DNA from 3 places in the Pollutimonas sp. M17 genome. Region 2 is predicted to be linked to each of the others. Evidence: predicted binding sites of a transcription regulator. Region 2 holds the regulator's gene; each other region holds the start of a gene.
What was found. Region 2 encodes LexA, which represses DNA repair genes until DNA is damaged. Its sites were predicted from a motif close to ACTGTATNNNNATACAGT; they were not measured.
Positions count from the first base shown of each region.

Region 1 (7,279 bases), 390 kb from region 2:
CGGCACGCAGTTCGCCATGCAGAACGGCATCGAGCTGCTTCACGTGCCCTACAAGGGCAGCGGCCCGCTGACCACCGACCTGATCGGAGGCCAGGTGACCATGTCCTTCGACACGGTCACTCCCGTCCTGCCGCACATCCAGGCCGGCAAGCTGCGCGCCCTGGCCGTCACCACCGCCAAGCGCTCGTCCGTTCTGCCCGATACGCCGACACTGAACGAGTCGGGCATGCACGACTTCGACCTGGGCACCTGGTTCGGCGTGCTGGCGCCCGCGGGTACGCCGGCAAACATCCTGGACACGCTGAACACCGAAATGGTCAAGGTCATCAAGTCGGCCGACTTCCGCGAGAAGATGTCCAAGATCGGCGCCGAACCGATAGGCAACTCGCGCGCTGAAATGAGCCAGCAGATCGACAGCGACACCAAGCGTTTTGCCGAAGTCATCAAGAAGGCCAATATAACGGTCAATTGATCACGCTGCCCGGCCCTTGTGCCCTGCGCTGTTGCATCGGCCTGGCCGATCAAGCGGACGGGGCCGGCATCCGGATTCAGAAAACACAGGCCGCCGATCCGACGATCGCGCGGCCTGTTTTTACTGGATTCATGTACAGCGATTTCCACGAAATGGCGCAAATCTTGCAAACGACTTAAAAAAAACCTTAAAAGAATGTTGTAACTACCTAATATAAAGACATTTTTTCTGATATTATCTTTTCAATCAAAAATACGACTTCATGCCCGCCACATGTCTGCCGCCCGGAAAACATCATTGCGTCGCCTTTCATTATCGGCCCTGCTGCCCTTGTGCTTCGTGTTCGCCCTGAGCACGGCCGCCACACCCGTCCAGGCGCGCGCAGAAACGAAAAGCACCCAGGCACAGAAAGTCCAGGCCAAGAAAGCCGCCCCCAGGAAAACAAGCGCCAGGAAAGCCGCCAAGCGCAAGACGGCCAAGGTCGCCAGCGCCGGCAAGCCCCGAATCGTACGGCGCCAGAACCTGCGCCCCGCCAGCTATGCCCTTTCGGCGCAAGGCAGCCTGGCCGCGCCTCCGCAGGCCGGCGCATCCGAAGCGGAGCTGGATACGCGGCAGGCGGTGCTGCGTTCCGAAGTCGCCTTCGTGCAAGACCTGGAGAGCTCTCATGTGCTCTACGACAAGAACAGCGATGAAGTCCGTCCGATTGCATCCATCTCCAAGCTGATGACCGCGTTGGTGGTGGCCGAAGCCGGCTTGCCCATGGACGAGACATTGGAAATTTCCGATGCCGACGTCGACCGCCTGCGCCATTCGCGCTCGCGCCTGCGGGTCGGCACCCAGCTCAGCCGTGCCACCATGCTGCATCTGGCGCTCATGTCCTCCGAAAACCGCGCCGCCCACGCCCTGGGCCGCTATTATCCGGGCGGCATGCCCGCTTTTGTGCGCGCCATGAACGACAAGGCGCGCGCCCTGGGCATGCGCAAGACGCATTTCGTCGAACCCACCGGCCTGTCCAGCGACAACGTTTCCTCGCCGCGCGATCTCGTCAAGCTATTGCGCGCCGTCAGCAAGCAGCCGCTGATTCATCGCTATACCACCGACGACAGCTACCAGGTCGATGTCGGACGCGGTCGCCAGCTGGTCTACAACAACACCAATCGCCTGGTGAAGAATTCCGATTGGGACATCCAGATATCCAAGACCGGCTTCATCAACGAAGCCGGCGAGTGCCTGGTCATGCTGACCCGCATCGATAATCGCGACGTCGCCATTGTGCTGCTCAACTCCACGGGCCGCTACTCACGCATCGGCGATGCCGTGCGCATCCGCAATCTGGTTGAAAACAGCAGCAACGTAGCCATGCTGTAAGGTCGCTTCCCGACCATGTGCATTGCCTATCTGGCCATCTCCGCGGATCCGCAGTGGCCCTTGTTCATTGCGGCCAATCGCGACGAGTTCCATCAGCGACCCAGCCTGCCGGCCGCTCCCTGGCGCGACCGGCCCGACGTCATTGCCGGCATGGACTGCCTGGGCGGGGGAAGCTGGCTGGGCATCACCCGGCAAGGCCGGTTTGCCCTGTTGACCAATTATCGCGATCCATCCCGCTTCATGCCCGGCGCGCCGTCGCGCGGCGAACTGGTCAGCCGCTACCTGACGGGCGGCGAACCGCCCGCATCGTATGCGCGGCAGGTCCATGCGGCGGGATCCGACTACAACGGATTCAATCTGATCGCGGGCGACCTGGACGCCGCCTGCTATGTGGGCAACCGGGCCGGCCAGACCGCGCCCCAGCTCCTGCGGCCAGGGCGCTACATCGTATCCAACCATCTTCTGGACACGCCCTGGCCAAAGGCGGAACGCCTGCGGGCCGCGCTCGACTCCTTCCCGCTGAATAGGCTGGAGCAATCGCTGACGCCCATCTTCGAGATACTCAAGGACGGCACGCCCGCCCAGGACCACGTCCTGCCGAACACGGGCCTGACGCTGGAGCGCGAACGGCTGCTCAGCAGCCCTTTCATCGTGAGCCCCGACTACGGCACCCGCTGCTCCACGGTCATTGCCGTGCATGCCAGCGGACGTGTGCTCTTCAGCGAAGTGAGCTACGATGAATCAGGCCTGTCCACCCAACGGCACGACTGGCCTTTTTCCATTGTCTCAAGGAGTGCGCCATGAAAGTTTCCATCTTGGGCATCAGGCCGCCGAAAGCGGTCCTGAACATGGCTCTGGCGACGGCTGTGCTGCTGGCCAGCGGCCTGTACGCCCAGTCCCGCGCCGAGCTTCCCCAAACGCAGATACAGGGCGGCACCGAATACATCAGCGGAGGCTTCGGCCAGGATGAGTCCACCGCCTTGAAGCAGGCCATGAACCAGTGGCCTCTTGCCCTGACGTTTGCCAGCCAGGTTGATGGCAAGGCGGCCTATGCCGGCGAAGTGCAGGTGGTGATCCGCAACGCAAGCGATGCAACCGTCCTGAATGTCGCATCCGACGGCCCGTATTTCCTGGCCCGGCTGGACCCGGGCTCGTACCGTGTTTTCGTCACCTACGACAACCAGACGCAATCAAGGGAAATCACCATCGCTCCAACGGGAACGACTCGCGTGGTGTTCACCTGGAACAGGCCCGCCTCGGGTCCCGATTGACATGTCCTAATGCAAGGTCCTGCCCGGGGGGGGGTGCCGCCGCGGGCGCTTCGCCTTGTTCCTGCAGCGAGCCCAGGGCGTCCTCCCAGTTGCGCAAGGGAACGCAAGTCTGCAAGCGCACTATGGCCTGCTTGATCAGGGCGTCGTGCAATTCATGTCCTATCCTGGAGGCCACATCCAGGGTCGCATCGCCTTGCAGTTCGCCAAGACGGACCAGCGTGGATTCGACATCGTCGACCGAAACCTGCTGGTCGTTGGCGCCATGGAAAAAATGCAACATGGTGGTGGGAGGCGCCGAACTGGGCAGGGCCGCATACAGCCCCGAAAAGGCCAGAACACGGCCAGCCAGATCGGGCCGGGCGTGACTGGCCTCCAGCGCCATCGATGCGCCTTGGGAAAATCCGGCCAGGGCCGTCTGCTGCCCCGTCAAGCCATAGGCGGCCTGTATTTGCCGAACCTGCCCGATAAGGGCCGGCAAGGCCTGGGCGACGCGCTCGGCGTAATTGCTTTCCGACAGGTCGACCGGGTTTATCCAGTGATAGCCCGCTATCCCGTTCCAGCCCGCTGCGGATGCCTGGCTGCCGGCCTGAATGTTTTCAAATGCATAGGGAAGCACGACCATCGCGCGCGGGAAGGCCTGCTTGATGGCTTCGGCCAAGGGGAACAGTTGTCGGGGATCGGCCGACTCGCCATGCAAAAGCACAAAAAGCAATTCGGGCTTTCCTGTCTTGGGTATGAAAATAAAAGGATCCGGAAAGTCCGGCTGCTTCGCCATATCGTTACCTCCTGAAAGCCTGGTCTTGCTTGGCAATCCAAAAATTGTACGCTAGATGGAAAGCGCGTTCGATTAGAGTCCCGGCGTCTTTTACTGTATATTTATACAGTATCGAACATTTGGCACATGCCTCCATGCCTGGTTTTTCTTCGCAACGCCCGGAACACATTCATCCAGCCCTGTGGCGGGGAACCCAGCTTGCCCGCTCGCAGCGCCCCGTCGTTTCCACCGGCTTCGCCGCGCTGGATCGCGAGCTTCCGGGGCAGGGCTGGCCCCTGGGTTCGCTCATCGAGTTCCTGCCCAGCCGGCCCGGCATAGGCGAAATCCATTTGCTGCGGCCAGCCCTGGAGCATCTTTCATCCGAGCGCAGCGTGATCCTGGTGCACCCGCCTTACGAACCCCATTTCCATTGCTGGGTCGACTGGCGGCTTCAGGCGCGGCGCCTGCTATGGGTCAACCCCAAGACCCAGGGCGACGCCCTGTGGGCGGCCGAGCAAATCCTGAAACACAATGCCTGCGCCGCCCTGCTTTGCTGGGCCGGCGCTCCGCATCCGGCCGGCTTGCGCCGCCTGCATCTCGTGGCTCAGCAAAGCGACACGCTTTTCGTGCTGCTGCGTCCGCAAGCCCAGGCCATGCATGCCAGCGCCGCACCCCTGCGCCTGCGGCTGATGCCCGTCGCCCAGGGCATAGAAGCCTTCATTCTCAAGCGGCGCGGCCCTTCCTGCGACAAGCCCGTATCCATTGTCCTGAATCCCGCGCGCGGCACGGCGCCGCGCCCCGAACACCATGAACAGCACGCCTCTCTGGTTCAGCCTGTACCTGCCCACGCACAGCCTGGACGTCCACTTCCCGCGCTGGCCAGCTGAAGCGCGTCCCGCCGCGGTCCTGCTTCAGGACCGGGTCTGCGCCTGCACGCCGGCGGCCCAGGCCAAAGGCGTCAGGCCGGGCATGCGGTCCAGCACCGCGCTGGGATTGGCTCCCGACATCCTGCTGGCCCCCGACCAGGCGCAAGCACGGCACGATCATCTGCAGGAAATCGCCCTTTGCCTCTTGCAATACACGCCCAATGTGGCCTTTTTCGAAGAGAGCGCGCTGCTCCTCGAAGCCGGCGCAAGCCTGAGCCTGTTTCATGGCGCGCGCCGCCTGCACGCACGCATCCGGGCCAGCCTGGACAACATGGGCGTCCGGGCGCGCATCGGCATGGCGCCCACCGCTCTGGGCGCCTGGATGCTTGCCTGCCGCAGCCGGCCCAGTCCGCGCCGCGTCATAAGCCATAAGGCGCTGGCGCGCCGCCTCGACTGCCTGCCTTGTCACGCCCTGCCCGCCGCACGTCCTTTTGGCGACTGGCTGGACGGCATCGCATGCCGCAATCTGGCGCAATTGCGCGCATTGCCCCGCAAGGGGCTCCAGCAGCGCAGCAGCCCCCTGCTGCTGCAGGAACTGGATCAGGCCTACGGAGACGGACGTCAAAGCTTTCCCTGGTTCCAGGCGCCCGAGCGCTTCAATCAGCGATACGAACTGACCGAACACCTGGAGCATTGCAATGCCATTCTTGCGGTCGCGGGCCGCCTGATCGAACAGCTGTGCGGCTGGCTGCATGCCAGGCAACGCGCCGCCCGCGTGCTCGATCTGCGGCTGCATCACGAAAAAGGCCGCCACGCCAGAGCCCCCACCTGTATTGGGTTGCGCCTGTCCGAAGACGCCTGGCTGCCTGAAAATTTCATGGCCGTGCTCGACGAACAATTGCAATCGCTCAGTCTGGAAGCGCCCGTCATTTCGCTCGAGCTTTCCGTTACCCAGGCGCTTTCCCGGCCGGCGGCCAGCCTCAGCCTGTTTCCGGAACCCGAGCAATGGCTGCGCCAGGAGCACCGGATGCTGGACCTCCTGCAAGCCCGGCTGGGACGGGATCGCGTCCTGCACGCCTGCCCCAGCGCCGATTACCGCCCCGAACAGGCCAACCGCTGGCAGGCCGCCACCGCGCGGGACGGCGCGGCGCAGATGCCGCCGGCCTTGTCCGGGCAGGCCCGCCCGTTCTGGCTGCTGCCTCGGGCCGAAAGACTGGACATCCGCAATGACCGGCCCGTCTACAAGCGCAGCGGCCTGCGCCTGATTCTCGGGCCGGAACGCCTGGAAACCGGCTGGTGGGACGCCACCGGACACGAGCAGCGCGATTACTTCATCGCGCAGGACGAACTGGGCGCGCGCTACTGGGTCTACCAGCAGCGCGAGGGCGACGGCCCGGGCTGGTTCCTGCACGGTTTCTTCGGCTGAACCCGGCCTGCCGTTTCCCATGAAAGCCGCCGTTCTTCCCGACTATGCCGAACTGGACTGCCTGTCCAACTTCTCATTCCTGCAAGGCGCCTCGCATCCCGAGGAACTGGTCGAGCGCGCCGCGGAGCTGGGCTACGAAGCCCTGGCGCTCTGCGACGAATGTTCCCTGGCCGGCGTGGTGCGCGCCTGGACCGAGGCCAAAAAACAATCGATCAAACTGATCATCGGCAGCCGTTTCAAGGTGGACGGCATGGAAATCATCGTCCTGGCATGCAACAAAAAAGGCTATGGCGATCTGTCGGAATTGATCACCCTGGCCCGCAGGCGCAGCGAAAAAGGCCGCTACCGCTTAAGCCTGGACGACATCGCCTCGCCGCCATCCGGCTGCGAACACCTTAAGGACCTGCCCGACTGCCTGTGCATACTGAAGCCGGATTACGGCGCCGAAGCCGGCCTGGTGCGCGACCAGGCGACGCGGCTGCTGCGCGTTTTCGCCGGACGCCTCTGGATGGGACTGGGCCTGCTCCACCGGCATGCCGATGCCCTGCACCTGGCCACGCTGCAAGCAACGGCCCGCCGGCTATCGATCCGCCTGGTGGCCATCGGCCAGGTGGAAATGCACAGGCGTTCGCGCCAGCCCCTGCACGATACCCTGGCGGCCATACGCCTGAAGCAGGCCGTGCAGCACTGCGGCTACGATCTCAAGCCCAACGCGGAACATCATCTGCGCAGCCGTGTACGCCTGGCCAATGCCTATCCCGCTCATGCGCTGGAAGAAACCCGCGTCCTGGCCGGACTTTGCACATTCCGCCTGGACGAGATCCGCTATCAATATCCCCGGGAAATCGTGCCCGACGGCATGAGCCCTGCGGCCTACCTGCGCCAGGAGACCTACGCCGGCGCCCACCGGCGCTATCCCAAGGGCATACCCGGCTCCATCAAGAACCAGTTGGAAAGCGAGTTGCTCATTATTGCGGGGCTCGAGTACGAGCCGTATTTCCTGACCGTCTACGATATCGTCACATTCGCGCGGCAACGCAATATCCTGTGCCAGGGCCGCGGCTCGGCGGCGAACTCCGCCGTCTGCTATTGCCTGGGCATCACCGAAGTCGATCCCGAAAA
Region 1 is NZ_CP107548.1:2,018,326-2,025,604, forward strand. Features, by position in the region: gene OEG81_RS09605 (Bug family tripartite tricarboxylate transporter substrate binding protein) at 1-472, shown strand, start outside; gene OEG81_RS09610 (hypothetical protein) at 469-651, shown strand; gene pbpG (D-alanyl-D-alanine endopeptidase) at 770-1,840, shown strand; gene OEG81_RS09620 (NRDE family protein) at 1,856-2,644, shown strand; gene OEG81_RS09625 (carboxypeptidase-like regulatory domain-containing protein) at 2,641-3,111, shown strand; gene ypfH (esterase) at 3,077-3,886, opposite strand; gene imuA (translesion DNA synthesis-associated protein ImuA) at 4,021-4,752, shown strand; gene OEG81_RS09640 (Y-family DNA polymerase) at 4,673-6,157, shown strand; gene OEG81_RS09645 (error-prone DNA polymerase) at 6,177-7,279, shown strand, end outside.
Region 1: a site for LexA is predicted at 3,979-3,996, ahead of imuA (translesion DNA synthesis-associated protein ImuA). Genes of this name have one in related genera too.

Region 2 (7,279 bases):
CAAGGAAGCCCAGAAGAAGGCCGATGCCGAGCTCAAGAAGCTCAAGCTGATGTCGCCCATGTCGGCCGAAGCCACGGTCGTGCGCAATTACATCGATACGCTCATCGGCTTGCCCTGGCGCAAGAAAAGCCGCATCAACAACTCCATTTCCAATGCCGAAGACGTGCTCGACGCCGATCACTACGGCCTGGAGAAGGTGAAAGAGCGCATCATCGAATACCTGGCCGTACAGCAGCGCGTCGACAAGCTCAAGGCGCCCATCCTGTGCCTGGTCGGGCCTCCCGGCGTGGGCAAGACCTCGCTGGGGCAGTCCATCGCGCGCGCGACCAATCGCAAGTTCGTGCGCATGGCCCTGGGCGGCGTGCGCGACGAGGCCGAGATCCGCGGCCACCGCCGCACCTACATCGGCTCCATGCCGGGCAAGATCCTGCAGAACATGGCCAAGGTGTCCGTGCGCAACCCCTTGTTCCTGCTGGACGAAATCGACAAGATGGGTGCGGACTTCCGCGGCGATCCGTCCTCGGCCTTGCTGGAGGTGCTGGATCCGGAACAGAACCACACCTTCCAGGACCACTACATCGAGGTCGATTTCGACTTGTCCGACGTCATGTTCGTGGCCACCAGCAATACGCTGAACATTCCGCCGGCCCTGCTGGACCGCATGGAAGTCATACGTCTGTCGGGCTACACCGAAGACGAAAAGGTGCATATCGCCTTCGATCACCTGCTGCCCAAGCTGATGAAGAACAACGGCGTGCAGGAAGGCGAGATCACCATCGAGGAATCGGCGGTGCGCGACATCGTGCGCTACTACACGCGTGAAGCGGGTGTCCGGGCGCTGGAACGCGAGATCAGCAAGATCTGCCGCAAGGTCGTGAAGAAGCTGCTGGGCGCGAATCCCACGGTGCGCTCCGGCGGCCGGCGCAAGGCAGCGCCCGCGCAGGCGCTGGAACGTGTCACGGTCACCTCCGAGAACCTGAGCGATTTCCTGGGCGTGCGGCGTTTCAGTTTCGGCATGGCCGAGAAGGAAAACAAGGTGGGTCAGGTTACCGGCCTGGCCTGGACCGAGGTGGGCGGCGATCTGCTGACCATCGAGGTGGCCGACATGCCGGGCAAGGGCGTGGTGGTGCGCACGGGCTCGCTGGGCGACGTCATGAAGGAATCGGTCGAGGCGGCACGCACGGTTGTGCGCGCCAGGGCGCAGAAGTGGGGCATTGCCAATACGGCTTTCGAGAAGCGCGATCTGCACGTGCACTTCCCGGAAGGCGCAACCCCCAAGGACGGCCCTTCGGCGGGTATCGCCATCACGACGGCGATGGTGTCGGCACTGACGGGCATACCGGTGCGCGCCGACGTGGCCATGACGGGCGAAATCACGTTGCGCGGAGAGGTCCTGGGCATCGGCGGCCTGAAGGAAAAGCTGCTGGCGGCCCATCGCGGCGGGATCAAGGTGGTGATGATTCCGGAAGAAAACGTGAAGGATCTTGCGGATATTCCGGATAATGTGAAGAACCACCTGGAGATCATCCCGGTGCGCTGGATAGACCGGGTGCTAGAGGTCGCCTTGCAGAACATGCCTACGCCGTTGTCGGACGAGGAAGTCGCCCGTCTGGCGGCGGAAGCGGTCGCCAGCGCGAAGCAGGTCGGTGAATCGTCGGGTGGCGTCATGAAGCATTGATGCTTGTCGATCCCGGGGGCGTCTTTTGAAGCCGCCGCCTGGGCCGCTGACGCTGAAGGCTGTAGTCAAGGCTGAGTTCTGTATTGCACGGGGCTCAGCCCTTTTCTTTTTCTTGTGCCTGTTTCGTTAGGTCTAATCGCTGGGCGTGCTTGCTGTCTGCTTGCTTGCATCAGCGCAGGTGGGTGGGGCTGCGCTTGAGTCATGTAGCGATCAGACGATGAAACTTGCGATACGCGCGAATATAGATGAAATGGATCGGAAGGGACTCTGAAAAGGGTGTTGATAGCTTAGGACGATTTCACCGTTCAGACGTCGGGATTCACTATGAGCGCCGTGCAATCTGTGAAGTGCTTGTGGTATCCAGCGTTCATGAGCCGGTCGGCCAATAGACGGCTCGAACGAATCCAAGCACCTCGGATCGATAGTATCCAATCACTTTGGGCAATAATGGGCCTGGCCGATCAATGGAAGGTGTCTGCAGGCATGGCTGGCCCGGCGGTTTACGCGTGCGCCGCGCAGGCCCTTCGTTTTGGGGAGGCAAGACCGCGCCTGCTCGAGCAACAAGGGTGTTGGCAGCCCGGGGGGCTGCCAACGTTGCGAGTTTCGCGGTCGCCCCAAAACGAAGGGCCTGCGCGGGAAGTCCTGGCTTGCCAGGACCGCAACGCGTTTAGCCGGGCCAGCCATGCCTGCAGACACCGCTTGTCTTCCGAGCCAACGTCGCTACTCTTCCATGGCGTCTTGGCCAAGACGCCAGCCAACGCGCCCGCACCCTTACTGCAGCGGCGTATCCCGTATCAAGCCCACGGCGATGCCTTCCAGCGAGAATTCGTCTTCGGCCGAAACGACGATGGGCTGGAAATCGGGGTTTTCGGGCAGAAGCTGGATGACCCGGCCGTCGCGGGAGAAGCGCTTGACGGTGACCTCGTCGCCCAGGCGGGCCACGACGATCTGGCCGTTGCGCGCGTCGGGCGATTTCTTGACCGCCAGAAGGTCGCCGTCCAGGATGCCCGCGTCGCGCATGCTTAAACCGCGTACGCGAAGAAGGTAATCGGGAGTCTGGCTGAACAGCGCGGGTTCGATGCCGATTTCGCGTTCGACGTGTTCGGCGGCAAGAATGGGATTGCCCGCCGCCACGCGGCCCACCAGGGGCACCAGCAACTGCGACAGGGCGCTGCTGGCGGTTTCCAGCATGCTGGAGGACCTGTCGGCCGGCAGGTCGGGATCGACCAGCCGTATGCCCCGCGAGGCGCCTGCCGTAAGCTCGATGGCGCCTTTCCTGGCCAGTGCCTTCAGATGGTCTTCGGCGGCGTTGGCCGATTTGAAGCCCAGGGCGCGCGCGATTTCGGCCCGCGTCGGCGGAAAGCCGCTGCGGGTGATTTCGCTGCGTATGAGTTCGAGTATTTGCTGCTGACGCTCGGTAAGCTTGACGGCCATGGCAATCCAGACTGTGTTTTTATACAGTCTGGATTCTGCAATACTTTCAGTGAAAGATCAAGCCTTAAGCCAGGACTTTGGCGATCGAGGCCGCCACGTAGTCGATATTGCGGCTGTTCAGCGCGGCAACGCAGATGCGTCCGCTGCTGACCGCGTACACGCCATGTTCATCGCGCAGGCGGTCCACTTGTTCGGCGGTCAGGCCCGAGTATGAGAACATGCCGCGCTGGGCCAGGACGAAATCGAAGTTCTGGGTGACGCCGTGGGACTTGAGCTTTTCGACCAATTGCACGCGCATGCTGCGGATGCGTTCGCGCATGGCGGCCAGCTCGTTTGTCCACAGGCTGTAGAGCTCGGGCGTGTTCAGCACCGTGGCGACCACGGTGCCGCCGTGCGTGGGCGGGTTGGAGTAGTTGGTGCGGATCACGCGCTTGAGCTGGCTGAGCACGCGGCCGCTTTCTTCCTTGCTGGACGAAACCAGGGTCAGCGCGCCGACGCGCTCGCCGTACAGCGAGAAGGACTTGGAAAAGGACGAACTGATGAACATGGTCAGGTCGTGCTGCGCGAACAGGCGGACGACCGATGCGTCTTCTTCGAGGCCGTCGCCGAAGCCCTGATAGGCGATGTCTAGGAAGGGCACGAGATTGCGGGCCTTGACGGCTTCGACGATCTGCTGCCATTGCTCGAAGCTGGGGTCCACACCCGTGGGGTTGTGGCAGCAGGCGTGCAGGACGACGATGGTCTGCTCGGGCAGCGCTTGCAGCGAAGCCAGCATGCCTTCGAAGTCCAGGCCATGCGTGGCGGCGTCGTAGTAAGGATAGGTTTCCACGGTGAAACCGGCGCGCTCGAACAGGGCGCGGTGGTTTTCCCAGCTGGGGTTGCTGATGACGACCTTGGAGCCCGGCAGCAGTTGCTTCAGGAAATCGGCGCCGATCTTCAGGGCGCCCGTGCCGCCCAATGCCTGGGCGGTCAGCACGCGGCCCGCCGCGATAAGGGGCGAGCCTTCGCCCAGCAGCAGGGTTTGCGCGCCTTTGTTGTAGCCGGGTATGCCTTCGATGGGCAGGTAGCCGCGCGCGGCATGCGCTTCGATGCGCGCCGTTTCGGCCTTGCTGACCGCGTCCAGAAGGGGAATCCGCCCTTCGTCATCGTAGTACACGCCCACGCCAAGATTGACCTTGCCGGTTCGGGTATCCGCGTTATATTGTTCGTTCAGGCCTAGGATGGGGTCGCGCGGAGCGAGTTCGACGGATTCGAAGAGAGATTTCATTTTGAGGGAGTAAGGGTGGGAAGAGAAACTCGAAACATTAGTGTGATAATAAGGGGTTTACCCTGAAAGTGTCCAGCATGAACGCTCCCGCGCCCGGCTTCATAGAATACCCCGACAGTCCATTCCAGCTGTATCAGCCCTATCCCCCGGCGGGCGATCAGCCCACGGCGATCGACGCGCTGGTCGAGGGCATCGACGATGGGTTGATGTACCAGACTCTGCTGGGCGTCACCGGTTCGGGCAAGACCTATACCATGGCCAATGTCATCGCCCGCACGGGGCGCCCGGCCATCGTGCTGGCGCCCAACAAGACACTGGCGGCGCAGTTGTATGCCGAAATGCGCGAATTCTTCCCCAACAATGCGGTCGAATATTTCGTTTCCTACTATGACTACTATCAGCCCGAGGCCTATGTGGCGGCGCGCGACCTGTTCATCGAAAAGGATTCGTCCATCAATGAACACATCGAGCAGATGCGGCTGTCGGCCACCAAAAGCCTGTTGGAGCGGCGCGACACGGTCATCGTGGGTACCGTGTCGTGCATCTACGGCATCGGCAATCCCGGCGATTACCATGCCATGGTGCTGACCCTGCGCACCGGCGACCGCATCGCCCGGCAGGAGTTGCTGGGCCGCCTGGTGGCCATGCAGTATGAACGCAACGACGTGGAATTCGTCCGGGGCAATTTCCGGGCGCGCGGCGAGATCATCGATGTCTTCCCGGCGGAGCATGCCGAGCTGGCCTTGCGCATCACCTTGTTCGACGACGAGATCGAGACGCTGGAGATGTTCGATCCATTGACGGGCAAGGTCAAGCAGAAGATTCCGCGCTTCACCGTTTTCCCCAGCTCCCACTACGTCACGCCGCGCGAGACCGTGCTGCGCGCCATCGAGACCATCAAGATGGAGCTGCGCGAGCGCCTGGCCGCGCTGACGGCCGACGGCAAGCTGGTGGAAGCGCAACGGCTGGAGCAGCGCACCCGCTTCGACCTGGAAATGCTGCAGGAACTGGGTTTCTGCAAGGGTATCGAGAATTATTCCCGCCATCTGTCCGGCGCCTTGCCCGGCGAACCGCCGCCCACGCTCATCGACTACCTGCCCGCCGATGCATTGATGTTCATCGACGAAAGCCATGTCACCATGGGCCAGCTGAGCGCCATGTACCGGGGAGACCGCTCACGCAAGTCGACGCTGGTTCAGTTCGGCTTCCGCCTGCCGTCGGCCATGGACAACCGGCCGCTGCAGCTGGAGGAGTTCGAGCAGCGCATGCGCCAGTGCGTCTTCGTATCCGCCACGCCATCCACCTACGAAAAGGAGCATGCCGACAATGTGGTCGAGCAGGTGGTCCGGCCCACGGGCCTGGTCGACCCCGAGGTGGAGGTGCGGCCGGCGCTGACGCAGGTCGACGATCTGCTCGGCGAAATCAAGAAGCGGGTGGCCCGGCAGGAGAGGGTGCTGGTCACGACCCTGACCAAGCGCATGTCGGAAGACCTGACCGATTACCTGACCGAGAACGGCCTGAAGGTGCGCTATCTGCACTCGGACATCGATACCGTGGAGCGGGTGGAGATCATCCGCGACCTGCGGCTGGGGGTATTCGATGTGCTGGTGGGCATCAACCTGCTGCGCGAAGGCCTGGACATTCCGGAAGTATCGCTGGTGGCCATCCTGGATGCCGACAAAGAGGGATTCCTGCGATCCGAGCGCAGCCTGATCCAGACCATGGGCCGGGCCGCGCGCAACCTGAACGGACGAGCCATCTTGTATGCCGACCGGATCACCGACTCCATGCGCCGGGCCATGGACGAGACGGAGAGGCGGCGCGTCAAGCAACTGGAATTCAATGCCAAGCACGGCATCACGGCGCGCAGCGTCAGCAAGGCGGTGCGTGAGATGATCGATGGTGTGATGGTGGCGCCCGAAGCGGCATCGGCCGTCGACGATATTGCGCCCGAGGTATTGCGCGACGACAAGTCGCTGGCCAGGGAGATCCGCCGGCTGGAAAAGCTGATGATGGATCATGCCAAGAATCTGGAATTCGAGCAGGCGGCCGCCGCGCGGGACTCGCTGAACCGGCTCAAGCAAAAAGCCTTGCTTTCGTGAACCGTTCTGGTCGACGAGCCGATGGCGGCGATCATCCATCCTTACTGCTTGCGGTTGTATGCTTAAAACAAATTGTTGGGAAACCCCAACAATTTGTAGTTTTTAATGGCCCTGTCATCCCGCCCTGGCGGGCGGTCGACGCAGGGTCTTGCCAGCGCCCATCCTAGGGTTTACCATTACATATTTACGGGCCTAATGTTGCCGAAAACCCCTATGTTGCGGTGCATGAATATTGGCTTTTCAGCGGCTTGAAGCTGCCGTGCCGCAGTTCGCGGTTTTACACCGAAATAGCCGGTAACGTCTTATTGTGCTTCGGTTTTTCTGATTGTCAATGCTTGCAGGAACACAAATGTGGGCTTGCAAAAGGTCTTGCCTTACAACGGGTTTTCCCTCACACTCACGTCTATGATGACTAAGGTACTTTTCGTTTGCATGGGTAATATCTGTCGCTCGCCAAGCGCAGAGGGAGTGTTCCGCCGTTTAGTCGACGAAGCGGGGCTTTCCGATGTGGTTGGCGTCGATTCCGCTGGCACCCACAGCTTTCATATTGGCGAAGCGCCCGACGCGCGCGCCCAGGCGGCTGCGCGCAAGCGCGGCTACGAGCTTTCGCATTGCGTGGCCAGGCAGATCACGGCCGACGATTTCCGCGAATTCGACCTCATTCTGGCCATGGACTGGGAAAATCTTTCCGCATTGCAGCAGCAATGCCCGAAGATCTATCAGCACAAGCTCATGTTGCTCATGCGCTTTGCCAACGAATTCGAAGAAGCCACGGTGCCCGACCCGTACTACGGTGGC
Region 2 is NZ_CP107548.1:1,627,896-1,635,174, forward strand. Features, by position in the region: gene lon (endopeptidase La) at 1-1,678, shown strand, start outside; gene lexA (transcriptional repressor LexA) at 2,450-3,112, opposite strand; gene OEG81_RS07835 (amino acid aminotransferase) at 3,177-4,379, opposite strand; gene uvrB (excinuclease ABC subunit UvrB) at 4,457-6,481, shown strand; gene OEG81_RS07845 (low molecular weight protein-tyrosine-phosphatase) at 6,887-7,279, shown strand, end outside.

Region 3 (7,279 bases), 540 kb from region 2:
GCGACAGGAACAGGCCCATGGTGGCGGTGGTCTGTATCCAGCTGGTATAGAAGCCGCGTCGATTTTGCGGGGCATGCTCGGCCACATAGGTCGCCGCGCCGCCGTATTCCCCGCCGAGCGCCAGGCCCTGCAGCAGGCGCAGGACGATCAGTATCACCGGCGCCGCCATGCCTATGGAGGAATACGAGGGCAGCACGCCGACCAGGAAAGTGGACAGGCCCATGATCAGTATGGTGATCAGGAAGGTGTATTTGCGGCCCACCAGGTCGCCCAGGCGGCCGAAGACCAGTGCGCCGAAGGGCCGGACGGCAAACCCGGCCGCGAAGGCCAGCAGGGCGAAAATGAAGCCCGCCGTGGGATTCACGCCCGAGAAGAAGTGGGCGGCGATGATGGCCGCCAGCGAGCCGTATAGATAGAAGTCGTACCACTCGAAGACGGTGCCCAGCGATGACGCGAAAATGACCCGCCGCTCTTCAGGGGTCATCGGCCTGTTCGTCGCGGCCGGCGCGCCCACCGGCACCGCCTCGGGCGGCCTTCCCATGGTGGTGATGTTCATGTTTGTCTCCCAGTGAGATATCGTCCTTGCGGATCTTTTATCGGGCAAGCGTACGTTATGCGAAGCTCCTGACGCCAGGCTGACAACAAGTTGAACGCCGCCGCTCTTTGGTTACTTCATGTAACGCAAAAGCGGGATCATAGCGGTCCGTCATGGCCCGATCGTGCATGCAGATGTCTCCTTCATATTCTCAAGCGGGCAGGATGGTGGTCGTCTTGATCCGATTGAAGGTGATGCGCAGGCATGTCCCTCCGGCTTTGCCGCCGCGATTTCCCGTGGGCATGAAGGCGACCCCGGCGTTGTGCTGCTCGGCGATTTCCTTGACGATGGACAATCCCAGGCCGCTGCCGTCGGTGCTGCCTCCCAGCACCCGGAAAAACCGGTCGAAGACGCGCTCGCGGTCTTCGGGGGCGATTCCGGGGCCCGAGTCCTCCACCTCGATGTATGCCGAGAGCGCGTCGCCGCCCACCCGGATGGTGATCCAGCCGGACTCGGGGGTATAGAGCATGGCGTTCTCGATCAGGTTGTTCAGCATCTCGGCCAGCATCAGATTGTCGCCCGACACGTGCATGGATGCCGGCGCCCGCTCGAAGCCCAGGTCGATGTCTTTTTTCAGGGCCGTGTCGACCCAGCCCAGGGTTTGCCGCTCGGCCAGCGCATTCAGGTCGACGTCGTCGGCCAGGCGCAGGACGGGATTCTCGGCGCTTTCCGCCCGCGCCAGGGAAAGCAACTGGTTGACCAGCCGGGTCGCCCGCTGGGAGCCCAGCACCAGCTGGCGCAGGCTCTCATCCAGTTTTTCGGGAGACTGCTCGCGCATGGCCAGCTCGGCCTGGGTGCGCATGCCGGCCAGGGGCGTCTTCAACTGGTGGGCGGCATTGGCCACGAATCGCCTTTGCGTTTCGTTGGTGGCCGCCAGCCGTGCCAGCAGGCTGTTCATGGCGGCCACCAACGGCACGATCTCGGCGGGCGCCAGCTCCGCGCTGATGGGCGACATATCGTTGGCGCGACGCGCCCGTATGCGTTCCTGGAGCAGGCTCAGGGGCTCCAGGCCCTGGGTCAGGCCCAGGCCGGCCAGCAAGGCGGCCAGGGGCAGGACGATGAGCTGAGGCGTGAGCATGCCGGTCAGGATTTCCTGCTGCAGGGTGGCGCGCATCTCGTTGGACTGGGCCACAATGGTCAGGAAGGGCAGGCCGCCGGCGTCCCGCCCGCCCCAGATGTAGGCAACCCGGACACTGTGGCCATCGTAGCTTTCGTTGCGGAATCGTATCTTGTCTTCTTCGTAGGTCCAGGTTTCAGGCAGGGGAATGCTGCCGTTACCGCCCATGGAGTTGCCGTTGGCATCGCGGATCTCCCAGCGGATCAGCTGGGTGGGGTCGCCCTGCAGGATGGTGATGGCCGAGGCGGACAGCTGGATGCCTTCCAGTATCTTCTGCTGTTCCACCTCGTGCTTGAGCAGGCGCAGATGATCCGCCAGGGTGCGGTCGTAGGGTGCGTTGGCAATGTTCTGCGCAATGAAGTAGGTGATGACCAGCCCTATGGTCCAGAGCAGGAACAGCGGACCGAACATCCAGATCATGATCTTGTTCAGCAGCGCCCGGTGGCGCTTCTTGCGCCGGAACAGCCCCAGAAAGGCCTTGCTTTCAGAAGGCGAGCTATCGGTATCCTTCAGGACCTGCGGATCGATCAGCATGCGGGCAGGCGCGCGGATTCACGCGGCCACGGAATCATTGCGATTTTCGGGTTCCAGGCAATAGCCCAGGCCTCGGACGGTGACGATCTTGACGCCGCTGGGTTCGATCTTTTTGCGCAGGCGGTGGATGTAGACCTCGATGGCGTTGGGCGTGACTTCTTCGCCCCACTCGCAAAGCAGGTCGACGAACTGGTTCTTGCTGATCATGCGGCCGCAACGGGAAAGAAAGATCTCCAGGAGGCTGGTTTCGCGCGCCGAGAGCTCCAGCGGCTGGTCGTCGATGCGCGCCGTGCGTCCGTTCAGGTCGAAACTGAGCCTTTTGTAGCGCAGCTGCGTGGTGCTGACGCCGGCGCTGCGGCGCGTCAGGGCGCGCACGCGGGCCTCGAGTTCGGTCAGCGCAAACGGCTTGGCCATGTAGTCGTCGGCGCCCAGGTCCAGTCCCTTGACGCGCTGTTCGACGGTGTCGGCCGCCGTTAAAATAAGGACGGGTATCGGCATCTGGCGCTGGCGCAGCAGGCGCAGCACCGACAGCCCGTGCATCTGGGGAAGGTCCAGATCCAGGATCAGCAGGTCGAAGCTTTGCAGCTGCAGGGCGGAATCGGCGCTGGAGCCGTCGTTGACGACATCGACCGCATAGCCGTCGTATCGCAATGAACGTGAAAGTCCATCGGCAAGAATACTGTCGTCCTCGGCGATAAGAATACGCATGTCGTGCGGGCTGGGGCTGGGTCGGGTTGCGGTAAGGCCTATTCTTGCACGTTCACTGGGCAGCGGATAGTCAGGGATTACGATGTGCTTTTTGATTATCTGTGTATTTATACAGTATAATTTGATGCAATAATCTATTCCATTCCATGGCCGCGTCAGCGCGCTTTCATCAATTCATCGTTTTTCAGCCAAGGATCCACCACATGGACGACAAGAACAGCAAAGCCGCCGGCGAACGCAGCAAGGCACTGGCCGCCGCCTTATCCCAGATTGAAAAGCAATTTGGCAAAGGCTCGGTCATGCGCTACGGCGACGACACTGTCGAGCACGATATCCAGGTCGTCTCCACCGGCTCGCTCGGGCTGGACATCGCACTGGGGGTGGGCGGCCTGCCGCGCGGCCGCGTCATCGAAATCTACGGCCCCGAATCGTCCGGCAAGACCACGCTCACCCTGCAGGTCATCGCCGAAATGCAAAAAATCGGCGGCACCTGCGCCTTCGTCGACGCCGAGCACGCGCTCGACGTCCAGTACGCCTCCAAGCTGGGCGTCAATCTGTCCGACCTGCTCATTTCCCAGCCCGATACCGGCGAACAGGCCCTGGAAATCACCGATGCGCTGGTGCGCTCGGGTTCGGTCGACCTCATCGTCATCGACTCGGTCGCGGCCCTGACGCCCAAGGCCGAAATCGAAGGCGACATGGGCGACTCGCTGCCGGGCCTGCAAGCCCGCCTCATGAGCCAGGCCCTGCGCAAGCTGACCGCCACCATCAAGCGCGCCAACTGCATGGTCATCTTCATCAACCAGATCCGCATGAAGATCGGCGTCATGTTCGGCAACCCCGAAACCACCACGGGCGGGAACGCGCTCAAGTTCTATTCCTCGGTGCGGCTCGACATCCGCCGCATCGGCGCCATCAAGAAGGGCGACGAGGTCGTGGGCAACGAAACCCGCGTCAAGGTGGTCAAGAACAAGGTGGCGCCTCCGTTCAAGCAGGCCGAGTTCGACATCATGTACGGCGCCGGCATCTCGCGCGAGGGCGAAATCATCGACCTGGGCGTGCAGGCGGGCATCGTGGACAAGGCCGGCGCCTGGTTCAGCTACAGCGGCACCCGTATCGGTCAGGGCAAGGACAATGTCCGCGAATACCTGAAAGAACATCCTGAAATGGCCTTCGAGATCGAAAACCGGGTTCGCGAGCAATTGGGCGTCATTCCGCAAGCCGCCGCCACCGTCAGCAAGGCGGCGGTTCCCAGCGCCGAACCCGAGGCCTAAAGAGCGGGGCGGGGCGCCATGCACACGAACGACGACGGTTTCGAAACGCTGTCCGACGCCGGCTCTCCGCCCGAACGTAAACAGCAGAAGGCGGGGCCCACACTGAAGGCCCGCGCCATCGGCTATCTGTCCAGGCGCGAGCATTCCCGCCGCGAATTGCAGCGCAAGCTTGCGCCGCATGCCGAAAGCCCCGAACAGCTTGAGCGCTTGCTCGACGATCTGGAGCGCGAAAACTGGCTTTCCGACCAGCGTTTTGCCCAGAGCCTGGTTCACAGGCGCGCGCCCCGGCAGGGCGCCGGCCTTATCCTGCAAGAGCTCAAGCAACATGGGCTGGGCGACGCGGCCATTGCCGACCTGGGCCGGCAATTGCAGGGCAGCGAACAGGAACGCGCGCAAGCCGTCTGGGAAAAGAAATTCGCCAGCCTGCCCGTCGATGCAAAAGACTATGCCAGGCAATTCCGTTTCCTGGCCTCGCGCGGTTTTTCCTCCGAATGCGTGCGCCGCATACTGGGCAGCATTCCGCATGCCTCCCGCTAGCGCCTTTTCGGTTCAGGTGCTACGTACGTGTTGGTTCTGCCGGGGCGATATTCAGTGGCTTCAGTGGCGATTCAAGATCCGTGTGAGGTGCTCTCTGACGCGAGCTTCTTGTGTGCGACGGTGCCACTATGGACTGCGGGGCGAGTTCCGAGCAAGGTATTCTCTGACGCGTGCCGGGTGGCGGGAGCCGGCCTTGCTCCTCGTGGCCGGTTCGGCGCCCTGCGCGCCGAACGCCGCTGCGCCTGGCTCCTGCGCCCCTTCGGGCTGCGTTCGCCGACGGCTTGCTCGGCCCCGAAAGTCGCCGCGTCCGGCTCCCGCCACCCGCCCCGCTGCAGTGCTTTACGTTAGAGGCGCCGCTGGGGCGGTTTTTGTGCTTGGCCTTTTTATGTGGCGCCTGTGCTGCTGGAATGGGTCTTGCGCCGTCCCGGCCTCGCGCGCCTGCCGCGCCGGTTGTATAAGCGGTTGTACAGGCTAAGCCCACACGCTTACAAGCCATATAGCGGTAAACCTGAACCGAAAATACGCTAGCGCACCGCCTTGATGCCCGTAAGGGTCTTGAAGCAAGTGTCCCGCGCCTGCTTTATGAACGCTTGCAGGTAGTCGGCCTGCACGTCTTCACCACGCACCGCCGCATACAAGGTTCGCCACACGCCTTGTGTGCCCAGGTGACACAAGCGCAACCAGCCCTGGTCCAGATATTCAGTCAGCGCCCAATTGGGCAGCGCCGCCACGCCGCGCTGGCTGGCGACCAGTTGCGCGATCATGGGCGTCAGTTCGGCCTTGCGCAGCGCCGCCGGCTCGATGTCGGCCGGGTCCAGAAAGGCGGTGAAGACATCCAGGCGCTGGCGTTCGACGGGATAGGTGATGAGAACCTGGTCGGCCAGTTGATACGGTTCTATGTATTTGTACTGCGACAAGGGATTGGCGGCCGCCACGGCCAGCATCAATTCGTAGCGGAACAGCGGCAGGTATTCGATGGCCTCGATGGCTTGCGGGTCCGACGTCACGACCACGTCCAGGTCGCCGCGCACCAGCGCGGGCAGGGGAGCGAAGGAGAAGGCGGCGGACAGGTCCAGTTCGACATCGGGCCAATCATGCCGGAAGGCGTCCAGCGCCGGCAGCAGCCACTGAAAACAGGAATGGCAGTCTATCGCCACGTGCAGCCGGCCGGTCCGGCCCGCGGCCAGCCGCTGCAATTCGCGCTCGGTGGCCTTGACCTGGGGCAGTATCTGGTCGGCCAGCGCCAGGATGCGCAGGCCGGCCGTGGTCAGCCGGGCCGGCCGAGTACGGCGATTGAGCAAAGGCGTCTTCAGGCGCACTTCCAGGTCGCGCAACTGGTGCGACAGCGCGGACTGGGTGACATGCAGGCGCTCGGCCGCCTCTTGCAGGCTGCCCGCGTCGCGTATGGCACTCAAGGTTTCCAGATGGCGTATTTCAAGCATCGGCGGACTCCCGGCCGGCAGCGTCGGTGCTGGGGAAGATCGTTGAGTTATGTTGAGATAAATTCATTTTAAGGATGGTGTATTTGATTTTGTCTCATGCCATTGTATAGGCACAATGGCATGGCCTGAAAAAAAATATTCATTCAATGGAAATTTATCATGACGATCACTCATAATCTGGGCTTCCCGCGCATAGGCGTGAAGCGCGAACTGAAACGCGCATTGGAAGCATACTGGGCCGGGAATCAGACGGCGGACGAGCTGCAGTCCACCGGCCGTGAACTGCGTGCCCGCCATTGGGCCCTGCAAGCGAAGTCGGGCCTGTCTTTCGTGCCGGTGGGCGATTTCGCCTGGTACGACCACATTCTGGAATGGACCTGCCTGCTGGGCGCCGTGCCGGCCCGTTTTGCCCAGGCTGCCGGTGATGACGTGTCGCTGGATACCCTGTTCCGCATGGCCCGGGGACGAGCGCCCAGCGGCACGCCGGCGGCCGCCTGCGAAATGACCAAGTGGTTCGATACCAACTACCACTACATCGTGCCCGAACTCGTTCCGGAGCCGTCCTATCGCATTGCGCGCAGCTACCTGTTCGACCAGATCCGCGAGGCGCAAGCCCTGGGGTATCGCGTCAAGCCGGTCATACCGGGCCCTTTGACCTGGCTATGGCTGGGCAAGGGCGATGCCTTCGCGCAAGGCGCCGGCGACCCGGCCAAGCTTTCCCTGCTGGATGCGTTGCTCCCCGTCTACAAGGAAGTGCTGAACCGCATCCGCGCGCTGGGCGTGGAGTGGGTCCAGGTGGACGAACCCATACTGGGCCTGGATCTCCCACCATCCTGGCAACAGGCATTCAAGGACGTCTACCGCGAACTCTCCGACAGCGGCGTATCGCTGCTGCTGGCGACCTATTTCGAGGATCTGGGCGAGAACGTCCAGGTGCTGAAGGACTTGCCGGTGCAGGGAGTCCATGTGGACCTGGTCCGCGCACCCGGCCAGCTGGACCGTGTCGCGGCGGCGCTGGCGCCGGATCAGGTCCTGTCCGCGGGCCTGATCAGCGGCCGCAATATATGGCGCA
Region 3 is NZ_CP107548.1:2,164,389-2,171,667, reverse strand. Features, by position in the region: gene OEG81_RS10360 (MFS transporter) at 1-484, opposite strand, end outside; gene OEG81_RS10355 (sensor histidine kinase) at 747-2,246, opposite strand; gene OEG81_RS10350 (response regulator transcription factor) at 2,265-2,954, opposite strand; gene recA (recombinase RecA) at 3,158-4,228, shown strand; gene recX (recombination regulator RecX) at 4,247-4,765, shown strand; gene OEG81_RS10335 (LysR family transcriptional regulator) at 5,290-6,207, opposite strand; gene metE (5-methyltetrahydropteroyltriglutamate--homocysteine S-methyltransferase) at 6,367-7,279, shown strand, end outside.
Region 3: a site for LexA is predicted at 3,053-3,070, ahead of recA (recombinase RecA). Genes of this name have one in related genera too.